2 regions of the Xylanimonas allomyrinae genome follow, and region 1 is predicted to be linked to the other one. Evidence: riboswitches for the same ligand, from Rfam matches in the RefSeq annotation. Region 1 holds a riboswitch; the other holds the start of a gene.
The links. A riboswitch is a leader RNA that binds a small molecule or an ion and turns the genes downstream of it on or off. The one in region 1 is predicted to bind thiamine pyrophosphate.

Region 1 (10,178 bases):
ACACGATGCGGTCCCCGGGACGCAGTCCCGCCGCGGCGGCCGGGGCCGGGGCGGTGGCAGGGTCGCACGCCGCACCCGTCGCCGTCGGGACGCAGTCGCTCACGGTCGCGACCGTGGTGGTCTGCTGGGTGAAGCCGATCGCGAGGAACGACGCCGTGAGCACGACCGCCAGCAGCAGGTTCATGACGGGGCCGCCGAGCATGACCACGAGCTTCTTCGGCGTCGAGAGGTGGTAGAACGCGCGCTGCTCCTCGCCCGGGCGGATCTCCTCGACGCTCTGGTCGCGCGCGTCGGCGACGACCTGGGCGAAGAACCCGCGTCCGCGCCGGGCACCCTCCGGCGCGGACGGCATCATGCCGACCATCCGCACGTAGCCGCCCAGCGGGATCGCCTTGACGCCGTACTCCGTCTCCCCCTTGGTGCGCGACCACAGCGTCGGGCCGAACCCGACCATGTACTGGGAGACACGCACGCCGAACGCCTTGGCGGGCAGCATGTGGCCCAGCTCGTGCAGGGCGATGGACACGGCGATGCCCACGACGACGACGAGGATGCCCACGAGAACGCTCACGCCCCCAGCCTAGGCGGCGCCGCTGACGGTCTACTGGACGGCAGTCGTGGTGACCTCGTGAACGTCGCGCGCCGAGCCCCCGTGCCGGCGCGCGGCCCACCGGTCGGCCGGCGCGACCGCGAGCGTGAGCGCCCCCGCCACGACGAGCGCGACGACGACGCCCGACCACCCGTTGTCCGCCGGCACGCCGAGCGCGCCCTGCGCCCGCGCCCACGCCTCGCCCCAGGCCGGCCACAGCGCGACGAAGGTCGGCGTCACGAGCTGGAAGGCGGCGAAACCGGCGACCCACGGCACGAACAGCCACCGCCGAGGGGCGCCGCCGCCGACAGGTCGTACCGGCCCCGCCGCACGACCCAGTGGTCGACCACGAGCACCGCTCCGAGCGGGGTGAAGACCGCGCCGATGAGCAGCAGGAAGCCCTCGTACGCGTACCCGTCGCCGACGAGCACGCCCAGCGCCGTCGCGACCGCCCCGACCGCGAGCGCCAGCACGCGCCGGTCCGCGCGCGGCGCGACGTTCTGCAGGCTCACGGCCGTGGAGTACACGTTGGCGAACGCCTGGTCGACCTCGTCGGCCGCGAGGATCGCGAGCGCGAGAGCGCCCGCCGGCACCGCGAGCAGCGCGGCCACCAGATCGCCGTCCGACGGCTGGTACGCCAGCAGCCCGAGCACCCCGACGCAGAAGAACGCCGCCGAGGCGAGCCCGTAGCCGACGCCGACCGCGGCTCCCGTGCGCCGCGCTGTGCCCGGCCGGGCGTGGCGCGTGTAGTCCGCCACGAGCGGGATCCACGAGACGGACATCGACGCCACGAGGTCGACGTTGGTCCACAGCCCGCGCCATCCCCCGGCCCCGACCGGACCGAGCGGACGGCGTGCGGCGTCGACCAGGAAGTAGGCCGAGCAGGCCACGACGACGACGATCGCCACGCGCCGCAGCAGCGCCGCCGACCCGAGCGGGCGCAGCGCCATCGCCGTCGCGACGACGCCCGCGCCCACCGCGAAGACCGCGTGCGGCACCTCGGGCCAGACCCCGGCGGCCGCGCGCGCGATGATCCACACCTCGAAGGCGGCCCAGCCCAGGCACTGGAGCACGTTGAGCGCGGTCGGCACCCACGAGCCGCGCACGCCGAACAGGCCGCGGAACACGACCATGGCCGGTTCCCCGGTGCGGGCGCCGATCGCGGCGACCGCCCCGAGCAGCCCGCAGCCGACGAGCGTGCCGACGGCGATGGCCACGAACGTCGCCGCGAGCGACGTGGGCACGAAGTAGACCGCGACGACGGGCACGAGCAGGCTCACCCCGAGGCTCGCCCACAGCCCCAGGTGGTCGCGCCCGCGGTGGACGCGCACGGCGGGCGCGTCCAGCGTCACCGGCGCCTCGACGGACTGACGGACAGGTTCACGAACGGGGACGGCAGACGCCATCGCGGTCCTCCCTACGCCGGTGTGAGCCGGACAGGTTCGATCGGTCGGCGGCGCCCGGCCGCCCTCTCAGCCCGGCGGCCGCTGCGCGGATCCCGGACTCCCGTTGGACGTCCCCCGGAACGGGGGAACGGGCAGACCATACCGGAGCGTATGGTGGGCGTCGGCGCGGGGCGCCGGCCCTGAGACGGGGCCGGCTGAGATGCACCCGTCGAACCTGATCTAGGTAGTGCTAGCGAAGGGAACGCTCATGAGCACTGTCGTGCCGTCCACCCCCAGCCCGGCCGAGGTGGCCGAGGTCGTGGCGGCCGTGCGGGCCACCGGCCCGCTGGTCCACTGCATCACCAACACGGTGGTCACCAACGTGACGGCCAACCTGCTGCTCGCGGCGGGCGCCGCTCCCGCGATGGTCGCCACCCCCGTCGAGGCGGGCGGGTTCGCGCGCGTCGCGGACGGGCTGCTGACCAACCTCGGAACCGTCGAGGGTGAGCAGCCCGACGCCATGCGGGTCGCGGCGCACGCGGCGGTCGATGCGGGGACGCCCTGGGTGCTCGACCCCGTCGCGATCGGCTCGCTCCCGCTGCGCACGGCCCTGGCGGCCGAGCTGCTCGTGGTCGGCCCCACGATCGTGCGCGGCAACGCCTCCGAGGTCGCGGCCCTCGCCGGAGGGCAGGGCGGGCGCGGCGTCGACTCGCTCGACACCCCCGACGGAGTGCGCGCCACCGCGCTGCGGCTCGCCCGCCAGTCGGGTGCCGTCGTCGCGGTCAGCGGCGCCGTCGACCTGCTCACCGACGGCTCACGCGTGGTGCGCGTGCACGCGGGGAACCCGCTGCTGACGCGGGTGACCGGTGTCGGCTGCGCGCTCGGGGCGCTGGTCGCTGCGTGCGCCGCGGTGACCGCCGACCGCCTGCTGGCCGCGACCGCGGCGACCGCGTGGATGTGCGTCGCGGGTGACCTCGCGGCGGCGCAGGCGCCCACCACGGGCTCGTTCGCCGTCGCGCTGATCGACCGCGTCGACGACGTCGACGCCGCCGTCGTGGGCGCGCGCGCCGGGCTGGCGGCCGAGCAGGCAGGGGCCGCGGCATGAGCGTGCGAACCGTCGGGCAGGCCGCCCGGACCGCATTCGACCCGGCGGTCTACCTCGTGACCGACACGACGCAGTGCGGCGGCCCCGCCGGTGTCGTCGCCACCGTGCGCGCCGCCGTCGCGGGCGGTGCCACGGCCGTGCAGCTGCGCGACCCGGACGCGAGCACCCGCGAGCTCGCCGAGCTCGGTGCGGCCCTGCTCGCGGTGCTGCGCCCGGCGGGGGTGCCGCTCGTCGTCAACGACCGCATCGACGTCGCGCTCGCGATCGGCGCCGACGGCGCGCACGTCGGCCAGGGCGACCTCGACCCCGTCACGGCGCGACGCCTGCTCGGCCCCGAGGCGCACCTGGGCCTGAGCGTCTCGACGACGCGCGAGGCCGCGGCCGCAGCGGCCCTTCCGCCCGGAACGCTCGACCTGCTGGGCGTCGGGCCCGTCCGCACGACGACGTCGAAGGCGAACGCACGCCCGGCGATCGGCGTCGACGGGCTCGCCGCGATCACCGCGGCCGCGCGTGCGGCAGGGGCCCCGCCGTGCGTCGCCATCGGCGGCCTGCGCGCGGGCGACCTGCCCGCGCTGCGCGCCGCGGGGGCGGTCGGCGCCGCCGTGATCTCCGCCGTGTGCGGCACCCCCGACCCGCGCGCGGCCGCCGCCGCGCTCGCGGCGGCGTGGCAGGCCCGGTGACCGCGCGCGGTCACGGCGACGGGCCGGAGGCGGGACGCCCGGCGGGCCATCCCCCCGTCGCCCTGACGATCGCCGGGTCGGACCCCTCGGGCGGCGCGGGCATCCAGGCCGACCTCAAGACCTTCGCCGCGCTGGGCGGCTACGGTTGCGCCGTCCTGACCGGGCTCACCGCCCAGTCGACGGTCGGGGTCACCCGGGTCCAGGCGGTCCCGGCGGACATGGTGACGGCCCAGCTCGACACACTGCTGGCCGACGTCGCCGTCGACGCCGTCAAGATCGGCATGACGAGCGACGCGGCCGTGGCCGGAGCCGTGGCGGACGCCCTCGAGCGGCTGCGCGCGGCCGCGGCCCGCGCCGGGGTGCCCGCACCCGTGGTGGTGCTCGACCCGGTCATGGTCGCGACGTCGGGCGACCGGCTGCTCGCGCACGACGCCGAGGCCGTGCTGCGCGAGCGCCTGCTGCCGCTCGCCGACCTGGTCACGCCCAACCTCGCCGAGGCCGCGGTGCTGCTGGGCGTGGACCCGGCCAGGGACGCGGCCGAGGCGGCCGACCAGGCGCATGCGCTGCGGGCGCTGGCAGGGCGCCAGGGTGTGGCCCCTCCGGCCGGCGGCCGCTGGGCGCTCGTCAAGGGCGGTCATCTGCGCCCGGCCGGCCGGACCGGCGACGCCGTGGACCACCTCGCGGGGCCGGACGGCGACGTGCTGGCTCTCGCGGCCCCGCGGGTCGAGACGCGCCACACGCACGGGACCGGCTGTACCTTGAGCTCGGCGTGCGCGGTGCTGCGCCCGCGGGCCGACGGCTGGCCGTCGGCCGTCCGGGCCGCCAAGGACTACCTCACGCACGCGCTGGAGGCCGGCAGGTCGCTGCGGGTCGGCGGCACCGGGCTGCTCGGGGGCTCCCCCCGTGGACGGGGCACGGCCCCGTCGACCACGGGTGGGCGTCGCGCTGATCGGCCTCAGCGCCGGTCGAGCAGCTCGTCGGCGCGCGCCCGCGCCCACACCTCGGCAGCCTCGACGTCGTCGAGCGTGACCGCGCCGGGCGCGACGCCGTCGTGCTCACCGAGCACGCGCTCGACCGTGTCCACGATGTCGAGGAACCCGATCCGTCCGCCCAGGAACGCGGCGACGCCCTGCTCGTTGGCCGCGTTGAACACCGCCGGGTGCGTCGCCGACGCCGTCGCGGCCGCACGAGCCAGCCGCACCGCCGGGAACGTGCCCTCGTCGAGCGGCTCGAACGTCCACGCCGCGGCCTGCGACCAGTCGCACGGCGCGGCCACCGGGTCGAGACGGTCGGGCCAGGACAGGCCGAGCGCGATGGGCAGGCGCATGTCGGGCGGCGACGCCTGCGCGATGGTCGACCCGTCGACGAACTCGACCATCGAGTGCACGACCGACTGCGGGTGGACGACGACGGTGATGTCGTCCACCGGCACGTCGAACAGCAGGTGCGCCTCGATGAGCTCCAGCCCCTTGTTCATGAGCGACGCCGAGTTGACCGTCACGACGGGCCCCATGCTCCACGTGGGGTGGGCCAGCGCCTGCCGGGGTGCCGCGGCCTTGAGGTCGTCGCGCGACCTGCCGCGGAACGGGCCGCCGCTCGCGGTGAGGATCAGGCGCCGCACCTCGGCGTGCGTTCCCGACCGCAGCGCCTGGGCGATCGCGCTGTGCTCGGAGTCGACCGGCACGATCTGGTCCGGGCGTCGCACCGCGGCCTTGACGAGCGAGCCGCCCACGACGAGCGACTCCTTGTTGGCCAGCGCGAGCGTCGACCCGGCTGCGAGCGCCGCGAGCGTGGGCCGCAGTCCCACGCTGCCCGTGACGCCGTTGAGCACGACGTCCGAGCCGCGCCCGGCCAGCTCGGTGGCAGCGCCGGGACCGGTCAGCACCTCGACCCGGTCCAGGCCGCGCGCGGCGAGGGCCTCGCGCAGCGCGGCCTCACGCATCGGGTTCGCGACGGCGACGGCGGCGACGCCGAGCTCGGCGGCCTGCGCGGCGAGCAGCCCGACCTCTCCCCCGCCCGAGCTGAGCGCGTCGACCCGGAACCGGCCGGGGTGGCGTCGGACGACGTCGAGTGCCTGGGTACCGATCGAACCGGTGGAGCCGAGGATCGTCACGGTGCGGGGCGCGGCGGCGCGGTTCGCCGTCGACGGGTGGGCGGGTTCGTGCATGGAGCCATCTTCGCAGGCGCCACCGCACGCGACCGTGCCCGCGCGTCGGGGCCCGACCGGTCCAGGCGCCGATAACTCCCCAGGTCGCAGCGCCGTGTGACCTCGATTACGTTTTCGATCATGCTCACTCTCCAGAGGCGACCCACCCGAGGGTCCCGGCACCGGAGCGGACTGACCGTCCTCGCCGGCGTCGTCTCGCTGCTGACGGCGGGCACCACCGTGGCGCTCGCTCCCCCGCTGCGGCCGACGAGGCCGACGGCGGCACCCACCGCGTCTTCGCCACGCGCGAGGGCCTGGTCGGAGGCACGACCGCCAACGGGCACGTCATCGTCCCGGGCGACCACTTCGTCGCGCTGCCCTCGCGCAGCGCCCTGTCCGCCGACGGCAGCGGCGCCTACTCCGTCCGGGTGTGCGCGCCCGTGACGGGACGCTGCGAGTACGCGCCGGTGTGGGACGTCGGGCCGTGGAACACCCGCGACGACTACTGGAGCACCACCCGGCACTTCGCGCAGGACCTTCCGCACGGCACACCGGCGGCGCAGGCCGCCTTCACCGGCGGGTACGCCGGCGGCCTCGACGAGCGGGGGCGCACCGTGCTCAACCCGTCCGGCATCGACCTTGCCGACGGCACCTTCACCGACGGCCTCGGGCTGACCACCAACGCTCCCGTCGACGTCACCTACCTGTGGCAGGGCAACGCCCGCACCGGTGTCGTCGCCTCGCCTGCCCGTCCGCTCAACGTGCGCTCGGGGCCGGGAACGGGCTACGCCGCCGTCGGGCTCGCCGCGAACACCGCACGCGTGCCGCTGCTGTGCCACGAGCGCGGGACGACCGTCGCCGGCACCCGCGGGACGACGAACCTCTGGTATCGCATCGGACCGGGCAACTGGGTCTCCGACGCGTACCTCATCACCGGCACGGGGCTGCCGGTCGCGCCGCGCTGCTGACGGTGGTCACGCGTCATCCGGCCGACGACGACGGCTGGGTCCCGCGCCGCACAAGGCGACACAGGACCCAGCCGTGATGTGGTCCCTGGGTTCCGCGGGACTCACGCTCGGCGCGTCGAACCCGAGCGCCGTCCGCAGACCGCCAGGTGGAGACGTCGGGGACTCGGCCCGCAGACCCGCTGACGGGACGCGGCCACCTCCACCGACGTCATCGGGCGTCAGGCGGCCCGGGCCTCCTTGACCCACTTCGTGACCGTCGCGGCGGTCGAGCCGAGGTTCACGGCGACCTCCTTGGGAGCAACCCCGGCCTCGACGGCTTCCAGAGCCGCGTGCACCGTCGCCGCGCGCAGCGCCTCGGAGAGCTCATTCATGGCCGCGAGGCGGCGCAGGTGCTCGTCCGGCGTGGGCGGCGGGCCCGAGGCCCAGTCCTGGTGCAGCGACGCGAGGGCCTCGGTCAGGCCCAGGCCGGGCGTGTCCTGGCGGTCAATCCAGGCCGTGACGGCGGGTGTCAGTTTCGTGGTGGCCTTGGCGGGTGCGGGCATCGAACCTCCTGGTGCGAGTGGACGTCGGTGCTGAACCTAGCGACCGGGCACGGTCCGTGCCCGCCGATCGGCTCAAGATGCCCACCAGGTGATCGCCGAACTACCGAGCGGAAAAGGTGCCAACCGCCCGAACCGGTCACTCGACGCCGAGCAGCACCTCGACCGCTCGCGCGAAGAACGCGTCGACCGGCCCTTCGGCGTATCCGTTGGCTCCACGAGCAGAAGCAAAGGTCGCGGCCCGAAGTTCCGCCGACGTCAACGGTTCCTGCCGGTCGAAGTAGCCGACCAGGCGGTCGCACAGCGCGTCGACGTCGTCCTTGTCGTAGCCCTGCTGACCGCGCTCGGCAGGAGCGAACTTTTCACCCTCGGGGCGGCCGAGACGTCCGTACAACGTGCGGGCGCGCTCGGCGAGCGTCGCCATCCACGCGTCCTGACCCTGGCTCGCGACGAACTCGGCGCGCTGGCGCGCGACGAATGCCGCCTCCAGGCGGTCGAGCGCAGCGTCGACCTCGTGCGTGTCGTAGCCGCCACGCACCAGGTCGAAGGTGGTGGTCTGGATGTCGCCCGCGTCGAGCCGTTCCGAGGACCGGCCTTCGTACGCCTGACGGGCGTGATCGAAGAACTCGTCGACCTCGTCCTTGTCGTACCCGGTCCGTAGCACCGACACGGTGCCGAACAGCGCGCTGCTCATGCCATCCCTCGCTTCGCTCGCTCGCGCACGCGCCTCGTGGCGGCCGCGCCGCCACGCTCGCTCATGCGTCGTCATCCTCCGCTGCCAACTGCCCGCACGCCCCGTCGATGTCCGAGCCGCGGGTGTCACGGATCGTTGTCGGAATCCCGTGTCCCCGCAGCCTAGCGACGAACTCGTCCTCGACCGAACGTTCCGACGCCGTCCAGATCGATCCGGGTGTCGGGTTCAGGGGATCGGGTTGACGTGGACCCAGCCCTTGCCACGTGCGTTGAGCTTCGTGCCGAGCAGGTCGGCACGCCACGCCTGGTCGTTCATGTCCTTGATCAGCGCGTACTCGATCGACACGCGGCGGCCGGTGGCATCGAAGTAGGCACGCGCGGCATCGAGCGCCTCGTCGACACCGAATCGCGTGTTGATCGGCACGAGCTCGTCACGCAGGTCGTCATCCGGCGCGTGCAGCGACAGCGCGAGCGTCAGCGGCAGGCCCTCAGCCGCGAGCTTGGCGATACCGGGCACCAGGCCGACCGTCGAGACCGTGATGTTGCGAGCGCTCATGCCGAACCCCTCGGGCGGCTCGGCCACGAGCGCCCGGATGCACGCCATGATGGCCCGGTAGTTGATGAGTCCCTCACCCATGCCCATGAAGACCAGGTTGTTGAGCCGCGTCGGGCCGCCCGGGATCTCTCCCGAGGCGAGGGACCGCATCGCCGACCGGACCTGCTCGAGCATCTCCGCTGCCGAGAGGTTGCGCGTGAACCCGAGCTGCCCGGTCGCGCAGAACGGGCAGGCCATCCCGCACCCGACCTGGCTCGAGATGCACAGCGTGGCCCGGCGCGGGTAGCGCATCAGCACGGACTCGATGCGCGTGCCGTCGAACAAGCCCCACAGCGTCTTGACCGTGGTGCCCTTGTCGGCCTGCAGCGTCCGCCGCGCCGTGAGCAGCGGCGGGAACAGGCTCCCGGCGATCTCGTCACGCGCGGCCGCCGGGATGTCCGTCCAGTCGGCCGGGTCTGAGGTGAAGTGCGTGAAGTAGTGCGTCGCGAGCTGCTTGGCGCGGAACGCCTTGTGGCCCAGCGCGACCAGCGCCTCGGCCCGCTCGGCGACCGTCAGGTCCGCGAAGTGACGCGGCGGGCGCGCACGATGGCGCGGCGCCATCTGGAGCGGGATCGGCGCGGTCTCGTCAGAGGGACGGACCGCCGGGGAGGGGAGGCTCGTGCCGGCCATGCGGTTCTTCCTTACGCAGCAGGTCCCGATGCCGCCACCGAGAGAACGAGGTACACGAACGGCGCCGTCATGAGGAGCGAGTCGACGCGGTCCAGCACTCCCCCGTGACCGGGGAGCAGCGAACCCATGTCCTTCAAGTCTAGGTCGCGCTTGAGCAGCGACTCCGCCAGGTCCCCGACCGTAGCGGTCACCGCCGTCATGACGCCGAGCACCAGCCCGAGCACGAGCGACGACCCGAGGACCGCAGTGCCTTCCTGGGGAAGGAACGGCAGGTTCAGCACCCAGTGCGAGCCCAGGAGCCCGACCAGCGTCGTCAGCACGAGCGACCCGGCCAGACCCTCCCAGCTCTTCTTGGGGCTCACCGTCGGCGCAAGGGGATGCCGGCCGAACAGCACGCCCGCGACGAAGCCGCCCGTGTCGTTCGCCACACCGAGCAGGATGAACACCGCCACCCGCCAGTTGCCGTCGGCCTGCCCGAGCAGCAGCACGACGAACCCGGCCAGGAACGGCACGTAGGTCGCCGCGAACAGTGCTGCCGCGGTGTCACGCAGCGCCTGCGGGCCGGGGCCATCGAGCACGCGCCACAGTGCCGCCGCCCCGAGCGTGAGGACGTATGCGACGAGCAGCGCCTCCGGCCCGCCCACGTGCGCCGACACGACCATGCCGACACCGCCCACGAGCAGCGGCCAGATCGGCACGGTGATGTCGCGGCGCGCGAACGCCGCCCGCAGCTCCCACAGCCCCGCGCAGACGGCGATCGCGACGACGCCGACGAACGGCTCGGGGCGGAACGCCAGCGACGCGCCGACGGCGACGAGCAGACCGACGCCGACGGCGATGGCCGCCGG
Region 2 (10,178 bases), 1.2 Mb from region 1:
GGTTCTAGCCGCCCGTACCCCAAACCGACTCAGGTGGTCAGGTAGAGAATACCAAGGCGATCGAGCGAATCGTGGTTAAGGAACTCGGCAAAATGCCCCCGTAACTTCGGGAGAAGGGGGGCCCGAACCGTGAACACCCTAGCGGTGGGAGCGGGGACGGCCGCAGAGACCAGGGAGAAGCGACTGTTTACTAAAAACACAGGTCCGTGCGAAGTCGCAAGACGATGTATACGGACTGACGCCTGCCCGGTGCTGGAAGGTTAAGAGGACGAGTCAGCGTAAGCGAAGCTCAGAATTTAAGCCCCAGTAAACGGCGGTGGTAACTATAACCATCCTAAGGTAGCGAAATTCCTTGTCGGGTAAGTTCCGACCTGCACGAATGGCGTAACGACTTCTCCGCTGTCTCAACCGCGAGCTCGGCGAAATTGCACTACGAGTAAAGATGCTCGTTACGCGCAGCAGGACGGAAAGACCCCGGGACCTTTACTATAGCTTGGTATTGGTGTTCGGTGCAGTTTGTGTAGGATAGGTGGGAGACTATGAACCCCGGGCGCCAGCTCGGGGGGAGTCAACGTTGAAATACCACTCTGACTGCTTCGGACATCTAACCTCGGTCCGTGATCCGGACCAGGGACAGTGCCTGGTGGGTAGTTTAACTGGGGCGGTTGCCTCCCAAAATGTAACGGAGGCGCCCAAAGGTTCCCTCAGCCTGGTTGGCAATCAGGTGTCGAGTGCAAGTGCACAAGGGAGCTTGACTGTGAGACCGACAGGTCGAGCAGGGACGAAAGTCGGGACTAGTGATCCGGCGGTGGCTTGTGGAAGCGCCGTCGCTCAACGGATAAAAGGTACCCCGGGGATAACAGGCTGATCTTGCCCAAGAGTCCATATCGACGGCATGGTTTGGCACCTCGATGTCGGCTCGTCGCATCCTGGGGCTGGAGTAGGTCCCAAGGGTTGGGCTGTTCGCCCATTAAAGCGGTACGCGAGCTGGGTTTAGAACGTCGTGAGACAGTTCGGTCCCTATCCGCTGCGCGCGCAGGAAACTTGAGAAGGGCTGTCCCTAGTACGAGAGGACCGGGACGGACGAACCTCTGGTGTGCCAGTTGTACTGCCAAGTGCACCGCTGGTTAGCTACGTTCGGGAAGGATAACCGCTGAAAGCATCTAAGCGGGAAGCCTGCTTCAAGATGAGGTTTCCATGACCTACGGGTCTGAAGGCACCCAGCGAGACCACTGGGTAGATAGGCCGGATGTGGAAGGCAGGACCAACGACTGCCGCAGCTGACCGGTACTAATCAGCCAACAACTTCAACACACACACTTCATGCAACGCGTCCACTGTGCGGTTCCCGAGAAACGGGCAACCAACCCGAACAACTCGATAAAGTTACGGCGGTCATAGCGTAGGGGAAACGCCCGGTCCCATTCCGAACCCGGAAGCTCAGCCCTACAGCGCCGATGGTACTGCCCTGGAGACGGGGTGGGAGAGTAGGACGCCGCCGGACACCCTTCACGAAAGACCCCGCACCCACGGTGCGGGGTCTTTCGCATGCCCGGAACTCGCATGCCCGGAGCTCGCATGCAGGCATGCTCGCATGCCCCGAGCGCGTGCCGTCGACGGCGCGGGGAGGGCACGCACCCGGTCGCCGGCGCGGCCGACCGCCGCGACGCCGGCGCGGCCTGCGACCGCGACGTCGACGTGCGGGCGGGACGCGCGGTCAGTCGGTCGTCTTCGGCACGAACCGGGCCACCGCGCGGCTCGCACCCTGGTGTGCCAGCCGCCGGGCGAGCACCGCGACCCCGCCGGAGACGGCGGCGAACGTGACGGCCTGGATCACGGTGATGTCGTCGTCGTCGAGATCCTTCGGGGCGGCGTGGCCCGTGCTCTTCTCCCAGATCATGCCGACGAGGCGCTGTGCGAGCCATCCGGCGGCGAGGGTGAGCACCATCGTGCCCACTTTCACGGCGAGGGGTTCGTCGTGCTTGGCCACGTGCGTCCTCCAGGTTGCGGTGCGGAGAGCCGGCCGGGAAGCCGACCGGATGCGTCGATGCCGAATCACCGTATCCCTCGTGTGTGCGAATGCCACGTGCGACGCACTCACGGTCCTCTCCGCGGCTCGCGGGGCGCGGAGCGGGGTAGGCTGAGCAGGAACGACAGGGGAGCGCCACAGGCGCTGAGAGTGCGGTCCACCGCAGACCCTCGAACCTGATCCGGTTAGCACCGGTGGAGGAAGTCGGGCTTCTCGATCCCTGTGCAGTGCGTCGCGCCCTGAGGGCCGGCGGGCGGCACGGGCCCCTTCTCGACATCAGAGGAGGACACATCATGACCACCCCATCGCGCCGCACCCTCGGGTGCGCGGCCGCCGTCGCCGTCCTGGGGCTTCTCGGCGCGTGCAGCGGCGAGGGCTCCCCGGATGCCGCCGGGTCTGCGAGCGCCGGAGCCAACACGGTCACGCTCGTCACGCACGACTCGTGGGCGGTGTCCGACGACGTCATCGCCGCGTTCGAGAAGGAGAGCGGCCTGACGGTCAAGCAGGTGCCCATGGGTGACGCGGGCACGCTCGCGAACCAGGTGGTGCTGACGAAGGACTCGCCGCTCGGCGACGTCGTCTTCGGCATCGACAACACGTTCGCGTCGCGCGTGCTCGACACCGACACGCTCAAGCCCTACACGCCTGCGGGGCTCGCGGAGTCGGCGCGGCAGTACGTCCTGGGCGACGGGGCGCTGAACCCGATCGACGTCGGCGACGTGTGCCTGAACACCGACACCGCGTGGTTCGCGGAGCACGGGCTGGCCGAGCCCGAGACGCTCGAGGACGTCGCCAAGCCCGAGTACAAGGACCTCCTGGTCGCGCTGAACCCGGCGTCGTCGTCGCCTGGCATGGCGTTCATGCTGGCCACGATCGGTGCGTTCGGTGACGACGGCTTCGGTGGCGAGGGGTGGACCGGCTACTGGGCGGCGCTGCGCGCCAACGGCGTCACGGTGTCGGACTCGTGGGAGGACGGGTACTACTCGGAGTTCTCCGGCGCGGGTGAGGGCGGGACGCGGCCGATCGTCGTCTCCTACGCGACGTCGCCGGCGTTCACCGTGACGAAGGACGGTGCCGCGACGACGACGCGTGCGCTGCTCGGCACCTGCTTCCGCCAGGTGGAGTACGCCGGGATCTTCCGCGGGGCGCAGAACCCCGAGGGTGCTGCCAAGCTGGTCGACTTCCTCGTCTCGCAGCCGTTCCAGGCGGACGTCCCGGGGCAGATGTACATGTACCCGGCCGACTCGTCGATCGAGCTGCCGGCGGAGTGGACGCGGTTCGCTCCGCTCGCCGATGCGCCGTTCGACGTGCCTGCTGCCGACATCGCGGCGAACCGTGACGCCTGGATCGAGAAGTGGACGGCGACGGTCATCGGCTGATGCCCGCGGCCAGGGGTGCGACATCGAAGCCGACGACCCGTCGTCGAGCCCCACGTGTCGCACCCCACGTCGTGGCGTGGGCGGCCGCCGCCGCCCTGCCCCTGGTGTTCCTGGGGGTGTTCTTCGCGTGGCCCGTCGTCGCGCTCGTCGGCAGGGGCTTCGTCGCCGACGACGGCGGGCTCGACCTGAGCGGGCTTGCGCACGTGCTCGGCGGGGCACGTACGTGGCGGCTGGTCGGAACGACGCTCGCGCAGGCGGCGGCGGGCGCCGCCGCGTCGGTCGTGCTCGGCCTGCCGGTCGCGTACCTGCTGTACCGGACGCGGTTCCGCGGACGGGCGCTGCTGAGCGGGCTCGTGACGGTGCCGTTCGTGCTGCCGACCGTCGTGGTCGGCGTTGCGTTCCGGGCGCTGCTGCGCCCTGACGGCCTGCTCGGGTTCGCGCACCTGGACGAGACGTTCACGGGCGTCGTGCTCGCGCTCGTGTTCTTCAACGTGTCGGTGGTGGTGCGGACCGTCGGGGGCTGTGGGAGCGGATCGACCCGCGCACCGAGCAGGCGGCGCGCGCGCTGGGTGCCTCGCCCGTGCGCGCGTTCCGGACGGTCACGCTGCCGGCGCTGGCCCCGGCCATCGCGTCGGCGGCCGCCGTCGTGTTCCTGTTCTGCGCGACGGCGTTCGGCGTCGTGCTGGTGCTCGGCGGGGCCGGGTACGGCACCGTCGAGACGGAGATCTACCGCCGCACCACGCAGTTCCTCGACCTGCGCACGGCGGCCGTGCTCTCGATCCTCCAGCTCGTGGTCGTCTCGGTTGCGCTGTGGGTCGCGGGCCGCGCTCGCGCTCGTCGTGAGCGGGCGCTGCACCTCGAGGACGCGAGCGTCGCCGTGCACCGCTGGAGCTCGCGCAACGTGCCCGACGTCGCTGCGGCGCTCGCGACCGCCGTCGTCGTCGGCGGGCTGATCGTTCCGCTCGCCGGGCTGGTCGTCCGGTCCTTCCGTGGCGCGGACGGGGCCTGGACGCTGGAGAACTACGTCGCCCTCGGCACGACCGGGGGCCGCAACGCGCTCGTGGTGACGGTGTGGGAGGCCCTGGCGACCTCGATCCGCACGGCGCTGGTCGCGACGGTCATCGCGATCGTCGTCGGCGGGCTGGTGGCGCTCGTCGTGTCGCGGCGACCCCGCGGGCGCGCGGCGCGCCGGGCCGTGGGCGTGCTCGACGGGGTCGTCATGCTGCCGCTCGGCGTGTCGGCGGTGACCGTCGGGTTCGGGTTCCTCATCACGCTCGACCGGCCGCTGGGCCTCGACATCGACCTGCGCACGTCGGGGCTGCTGGTGCCGATCGCGCAGGCCGTGGTCGCGGTCCCGCTGGTCGTGCGGACCGTGCTGCCCGTGCTGCGTGCGATCGACCCCCGGCTGCGCGAGGCGGCCGCCGTGCTGGGCGCGGCGCCCGGGCGCGTGCTGCGCGACGTCGACCTCCCGCTCGTGCTGCGTTCGCTCGGGCTGGCCGTCGGGTTCGCGTTCGCGGTGTCGCTCGGGGAGTTCGGGGCGACGGCGTTCCTCGCGCGGCCCGACGCGGCGACGTTGCCCGTGGTGATCTTCCGGCTCATCGGGCGGCCTGGTGCCCAGAACTACGGGATGGCCCTCGCCGCGTCCGTCGTCCTGGCCGTGCTGACCGCCGTCGTCATGATGGCCGCCGACCGGCTGCGCGCAGAGCGCACCGGAGGGGAGTTCTGATGGTGGACGTGGCGGCCGGCCCAGGCAGGGCCCGGGGACGCGGGCTCGCGGTGCGCGGCGCCGTCGTGCGCTACGGCGACGGCGGGCGGGGCGGGGAGGGCACGACGGCGGTGGCCGGCGTCGACCTCGACGTGGCCGAGGGCGAGATCCTGGCGCTGCTGGGACCGAGCGGTTGCGGCAAGTCGTCGCTGCTGCGGGCCGTCGCCGGGCTCGAGCCGCTCGCCGCCGGGTCGGTCGCGTTCGACGGCGACGACCTCGCCGGGGTGCCCGTACACCGCCGGGGGTTCGGGCTGCTCTTCCAGGACGGGCAGCTCTTCGCGCACCGCGACGTCGCACGCAACGTCGCCTACGGGCTGGAGACGGCGCGGGTGCGTCGCCAGGGGCGGCTGGAGAGGGTGCGCGAGCTGCTGGACGCCGTCGGGCTCGACGGGTACGGGCGGCGGTCGGTGGCGACGCTGTCGGGCGGCGAGAGGCAGCGTGTGGCCCTGGCGCGGGCGCTGGCCCCGCGGCCGCGGCTGCTGCTGCTCGACGAGCCGTTCTCGGCGCTCGACAGGGGACTGCGCGAGCGGCTCGCGGTCGACGTTCGGGACGTGCTGCGGGCCACGGGCACGACGGCGGTCTTCGTGACGCACGACCACGACGAGGCGTTCACCGTGGCCGATCGCGTCGGGGTCATGCAGGCCGGTCGGCTGCTCCAGGTCGCGCCCCCGAGGAGCTGTGGCGGTCGCCCGCGTCGCGGGCCGTGGCACGGTTCCTGGGGTATCAGGGGTTCGTCCCGGACGGTGACTCGCGCTGGCTCGCCGTCGGGCCCCGCGGCCTGGTGCTGCGCGAGGAGCGGTCTGGTCCCGCGTCCGGGAGGTCGTGGAGCGCGACGGCGGTGGCCACCGCGTTCCGGCGAGGCAGCGTGGAGGTCACCGTGGAGGTCGACCTCGGTGCGGGCCTCCAGCGGCTGGTCGCCCACCTCGAGGACGGCGAGGCGCCCCGGCCGGGCGCGACGGTGACGGTCGCCCTGGACGGGGCGGGCTGCGCCGTCGTCGGACCCTGAGGGCGCCCAGAACGTCGAGCGGCCCGCTCCTGTCACGCCAGATCTCCGGCGTGACGGGAGCGGGCCGCTCGGCTCGGGGTCAGGCCGAGAGGCGGGCGATCTCCTCCGGGGTCAGCGTCAGGGACGCGGCGGCCGCGGAGTCCTCGATCGACGCGGGCCGCGAGGCACCCGGGATCGGGATCACCACGGGGGCCAGCGCGAGCTCCCACGCGAGCGTGACCTGGAAGGGCGAGACGCCGTGCGCCTGCGCCACCTCGAGGAACGGGGTGTACGCGTCGCCGAGGTCGCCCGAGCGGGCCAGCGAGATGCCGCCCAGCGGGCTCCACGGCAGGAATGCGATGCCGAGCTCGGCGCACAGCTCCAGCTCGGGCAGCGAGGAGCGGAAGCGCGGTGAGAACTGGTTCTGCACGGACGCGAGCCGCCCGCCGAGGATCTCCTGCGCCTGCCGGATCTGGTCCGGGTCGGCGTTGGAGATGCCCGCGAGCTCGATGACGCCCTCGTCGAGCAGGTCGCGGATCGCGCCGACCGAGTCGGCGTAGGGCACCTGCGGGTCGGGGCGGTGGAACTGGTAGAGGCCGATGGCCTCGACGCCGAGCCGCTGGGCGGAGGCCTTGGCGGCCTTCTTGAGGTAGGCCGGGTCGCCGTTCTGCGTCCACGAGCCGTCGCCGGGGCGCAGGTGGCCGCCCTTGGTGGCGACCAGCACGTCGGAGGTGTCGGAGCCGTAGGTGCGCAGCGCGCGGGCGATGAGCTCCTCGTTGTGGCCGACCTCGTCGGCGTCGCGGTGGTAGGCGTCGGCGGTGTCGATGAGCGTGACCCCGGCGTCGAGCGCGGCGTGGATCGTGGCGACGGAGCGTGCCTCGTCGGGGCGGCCCTCGATCGACATCGGCATGCCGCCGAGGCCGATCGCGCTGACCTGGCGGTTGCCGAGGGTGCGGGTCTGCATGGAAAGTCCTTCCGGTGTCGAAACGTTCCGATCCCGACTTTACGCCCATGGCCGACCGTCGCCGGACATCGTGCGCGGCACCGCGCCGACGACGGCGTCAGGCCCGCGTCCGGTCACCCGGACGCGGGCCTGACGACTCCGAGCGGGGCCGGCCGCGAACGATCAGGCCGGGTGCCGCAGGGCGTGGTAGCGGCGGAGCAAGGACTGGGTCGACGGGTCCTGCGCGGCCAGCGCCGCCTCGTCGCCCGAGACCGCCGGGGCGACCTCCAGCGCGAGCTTCTTGCCCAGCTCCACACCCCACTGGTCGAACGAGTCGATGCCCCAGACGATGCCCTGCGTGAACGTGACGTGCTCGTAGAGGGCCACGAGCTGGCCCACGACCGACGGCGTCAGCTCGGGCGCGAGGATCGACGTCGTCGGGCGGTTGCCGGAGAACACACGCGCCGACACGATGCGCTCGGGCGTGCCCTCGGCGCGCACCTCCTCGGCCGTCTTGCCGAAGGCCAGCGCCTTGGTCTGCGCGAAGAAGTTGGCCAGGAAGAGCTCGTGCACGTCCGCGCCGGCGGGCACTGCACCGCCGTCGCCCTCGGCGTCGACCAGCGGGTACGCGGGCTTCGCGACGGCGATGAAGTCGGCCGGGACGAGCTGCGTGCCCTGGTGGATGAGCTGGTAGAAGGCGTGCTGGCCGTTGGTGCCCGGCTCGCCCCAGAAGACCTCGCCCGTCGCCGTCGTGACGGGCGAGCCGTCCCAGCGCACCGACTTGCCGTTCGACTCCATCGTGAGCTGCTGGAGGTAGGCCGCGAAGCGGTGCAGCTGCTGGGCGTAGGGCAGCACCGCGTGCGACGCCGCGCCCAGGAAGTTGACGTACCAGACGTTGAGCAGACCCATCAGCGCCGGCACGTTGCGCTCCAGCGGCGTGGTGCGGAAGTGCTCGTCGATGACGTGGAACCCGCTGAGCAGCTCACGGAACCGCTCCGGGCCGATCGCGATCGCCACGGACGTGCCGATCGCCGAGTCGACGGAGTAGCGCCCGCCCACCCAGTCCCAGAACCCGAAGGCGTTGGCCGGGTCGATGCCGAACGCGGCCACCTTGTCGAGCGCCGTCGAGACGGCGACGAAGTGCCGGCCCACCGCGGCCCGGCGCGCCTCGGGCGTGTCCTCGACGACGCCGCGCGCCACCAGGGCGTCGAGCAGCCAGGCGCGTGCCAGGCGCGCGTTGGTCAGCGTCTCCAGCGTGCCGAACGTCTTGGACGCGACGATGAACAGCGTCGTCTCGGGGTCGAGGTCGGCCGTCTTCTGCGCGACGTCCGTGGGGTCGATGTTCGAGACGAAGCGCACCGACAACCCGGCCTGCCGGTAGGGCGCCAGCGCCTCGTAGATCATGACCGGCCCGAGGTCCGAGCCGCCGATGCCGATGTTGACCACCGTCTCGACCGGCTTGCCCGTGATGCCCGTCCAGTCGCCCGACCGGACCTGGTGCGCGAACGCGCTCAGCTTGTCGAGCTCGGCGGCGACGTCCTCGTCGACGTCCTGGCCGTCCACGACGAGCGGGGGCTGGGTGCCGGGCGCGCGGCGCAGCGCGGTGTGGAGCACCGCGCGGTCCTCGGTGACGTTGATGCGCTCGCCCGCGAACATCGCGGCGATGCGCTCGGTGAGGTTCACCTCCTGCGCCAGGCGTACCAGCAGCGCCAGGGTCTCGTCCGTGGCCAGGTTCTTCGACAGGTCGACGAACAGGTCGCCCGCCTCGAACGAGAGCCGCTCGGCCCGTGCCGGGTCTGTCGCGAACCAGTCACGCAGGTTTGCGTCGAGGCTCTGGTGGTGGGTGGTGAGGTCGGCCCAGGCGCTGGTGGCGGCCGGGTCGACGGGAGCAGGCGTCGTCATGGAGCCAACCTACTGACGCGCGCGGCCATGTGCGCGGCCGTGTGGCGTCCTCCCGTGGACAACCTGGCCGCCCGACGGCAGGATGCCGGGCGTGGCCCCCAACGACGCTCGCCCCACCGCCCCAGAGATCGCCTCTGAGATCTCCTCTGGGATCGCCCTTGAGATCGCCGTGCAGGACGTCGCAGGAGCGCTCGTCGCCGCACGGCACGGCGCTCAGCGCATCGAGCTGTGCGTGGCGCTCGCCGCGACAGGCGGCCTGACGCCGTCCGCCGGTCTCGTCGCCGCCGTCGCCGACGCGCTCGCCGGCACGGGCGTCGGCGTCCACGTGCTCGTCCGGCCCCGTCCCGGCGGGTTCGTGTACGACGACGCCGAGGTCGACGTCCAGGTGCGCGACGTGCGCGCCGTGCTCGACGCCGGCGCCGACGGCGTCGTCGTCGGGGCGCTCACGGCCGACGGGCAGGTCGACGCGGCCGTGCTCGACGCGCTCGTCGCGGCGGCGCGCGGGGCGGACGTGACCTTCCACCGGGCGTTCGACGTCGTCGGCGACCGTGCCGAGACGCTGCGCGCGCTCCACCGCGCCGGGGTGCGGCGCGTGCTCACGTCGGGCGGCGCGCCGTCGGCGGGGGCGGGCGTCGCGGAGCTGGCCCGGCTCGCGCCGGTGGCGACGAGCCTCGGCATCGAGCTCATGGCGGGCGGCGGTGTGGCGCCCGACGACGTCGCCGCGCTCGTGGCGGCAGGCGTCGACGCCGTGCACCTGTCGGCGCGCAGGTCCGTGGCAGGCGACGGCGGTCCGGGCGGCGGCGACGGCGCCCGGGACGTCACCGACGCGGCCGTCGTCGCGGCGGCTGCGGCAGCCCTCGGAGCCGTGGCCTGAGCGGGCCCCGAGGAACCCCGACGGTGGCGAACCGTTCAGGAAGGTCTACGAGCTCACGCCTCGGGTGCCGCGCCCGGCGGCGGCGCCGTCGACTTGCGGATCACCAGCTGCGAAGGGAGCTGCACGTGGGTCTCGATCCGGCGACCCTCGAGCAGCGCGATGAGCATCGTCACGGCGCGCATGCCCATCTCCTGGAGCGGCTGCGCGATGGTCGTCAGCCGCGGGCTGGCGCTCGCGGCCTCCGGGATGTCGTCGAAACCGACGACCGACAGGTCCTGCGGGACGCGCAGGCCGCGCTCGC

Region 2: it holds a riboswitch for thiamine pyrophosphate, as region 1 does, so the genes downstream of both, ET495_RS13855 (thiamine ABC transporter substrate-binding protein) here and thiM (hydroxyethylthiazole kinase) in region 1, are expected to answer to the same signal.

What each region holds. Positions count from the first base shown of each region.
Region 1 is NZ_CP035495.1:470,568-480,745, reverse strand. Features, by position in the region: gene ET495_RS02150 (M50 family metallopeptidase) at 1-571, opposite strand, end outside; gene ET495_RS18025 (hypothetical protein) at 602-865, opposite strand; gene ET495_RS02145 (purine-cytosine permease family protein) at 826-1,941, opposite strand; TPP riboswitch at 2,152-2,254, shown strand; gene thiM (hydroxyethylthiazole kinase) at 2,243-3,079, shown strand; gene thiE (thiamine phosphate synthase) at 3,076-3,759, shown strand; partial or broken gene thiD (bifunctional hydroxymethylpyrimidine kinase/phosphomethylpyrimidine kinase) at 3,696-4,577, shown strand; gene dxr (1-deoxy-D-xylulose-5-phosphate reductoisomerase) at 4,715-5,926, opposite strand; gene ET495_RS02120 (hypothetical protein) at 6,334-6,873, shown strand; gene ET495_RS02115 (hypothetical protein) at 7,092-7,415, opposite strand; gene ET495_RS02110 (DivIVA domain-containing protein) at 7,552-8,106, opposite strand; partial or broken gene rlmN (23S rRNA (adenine(2503)-C(2))-methyltransferase RlmN) at 8,168-9,261, opposite strand; gene ET495_RS02100 (phosphatidate cytidylyltransferase) at 9,342-10,178, opposite strand, start outside.
Region 2 is NZ_CP035495.1:3,068,631-3,078,808, forward strand. Features, by position in the region: rRNA gene ET495_RS13840 (23S ribosomal RNA) at 1-1,314, shown strand, start outside; rRNA gene rrf (5S ribosomal RNA) at 1,388-1,504, shown strand; gene ET495_RS13850 (DUF4235 domain-containing protein) at 1,718-1,990, opposite strand; TPP riboswitch at 2,146-2,249, shown strand; gene ET495_RS13855 (thiamine ABC transporter substrate-binding protein) at 2,323-3,408, shown strand; partial or broken gene ET495_RS13860 (ABC transporter permease) at 3,408-5,134, shown strand; gene ET495_RS13865 (ABC transporter ATP-binding protein) at 5,134-6,135, shown strand; gene ET495_RS13870 (aldo/keto reductase) at 6,259-7,122, opposite strand; gene pgi (glucose-6-phosphate isomerase) at 7,285-9,003, opposite strand; gene ET495_RS13880 (copper homeostasis protein CutC) at 9,095-9,877, shown strand; gene ET495_RS13885 (LacI family DNA-binding transcriptional regulator) at 9,931-10,178, opposite strand, start outside.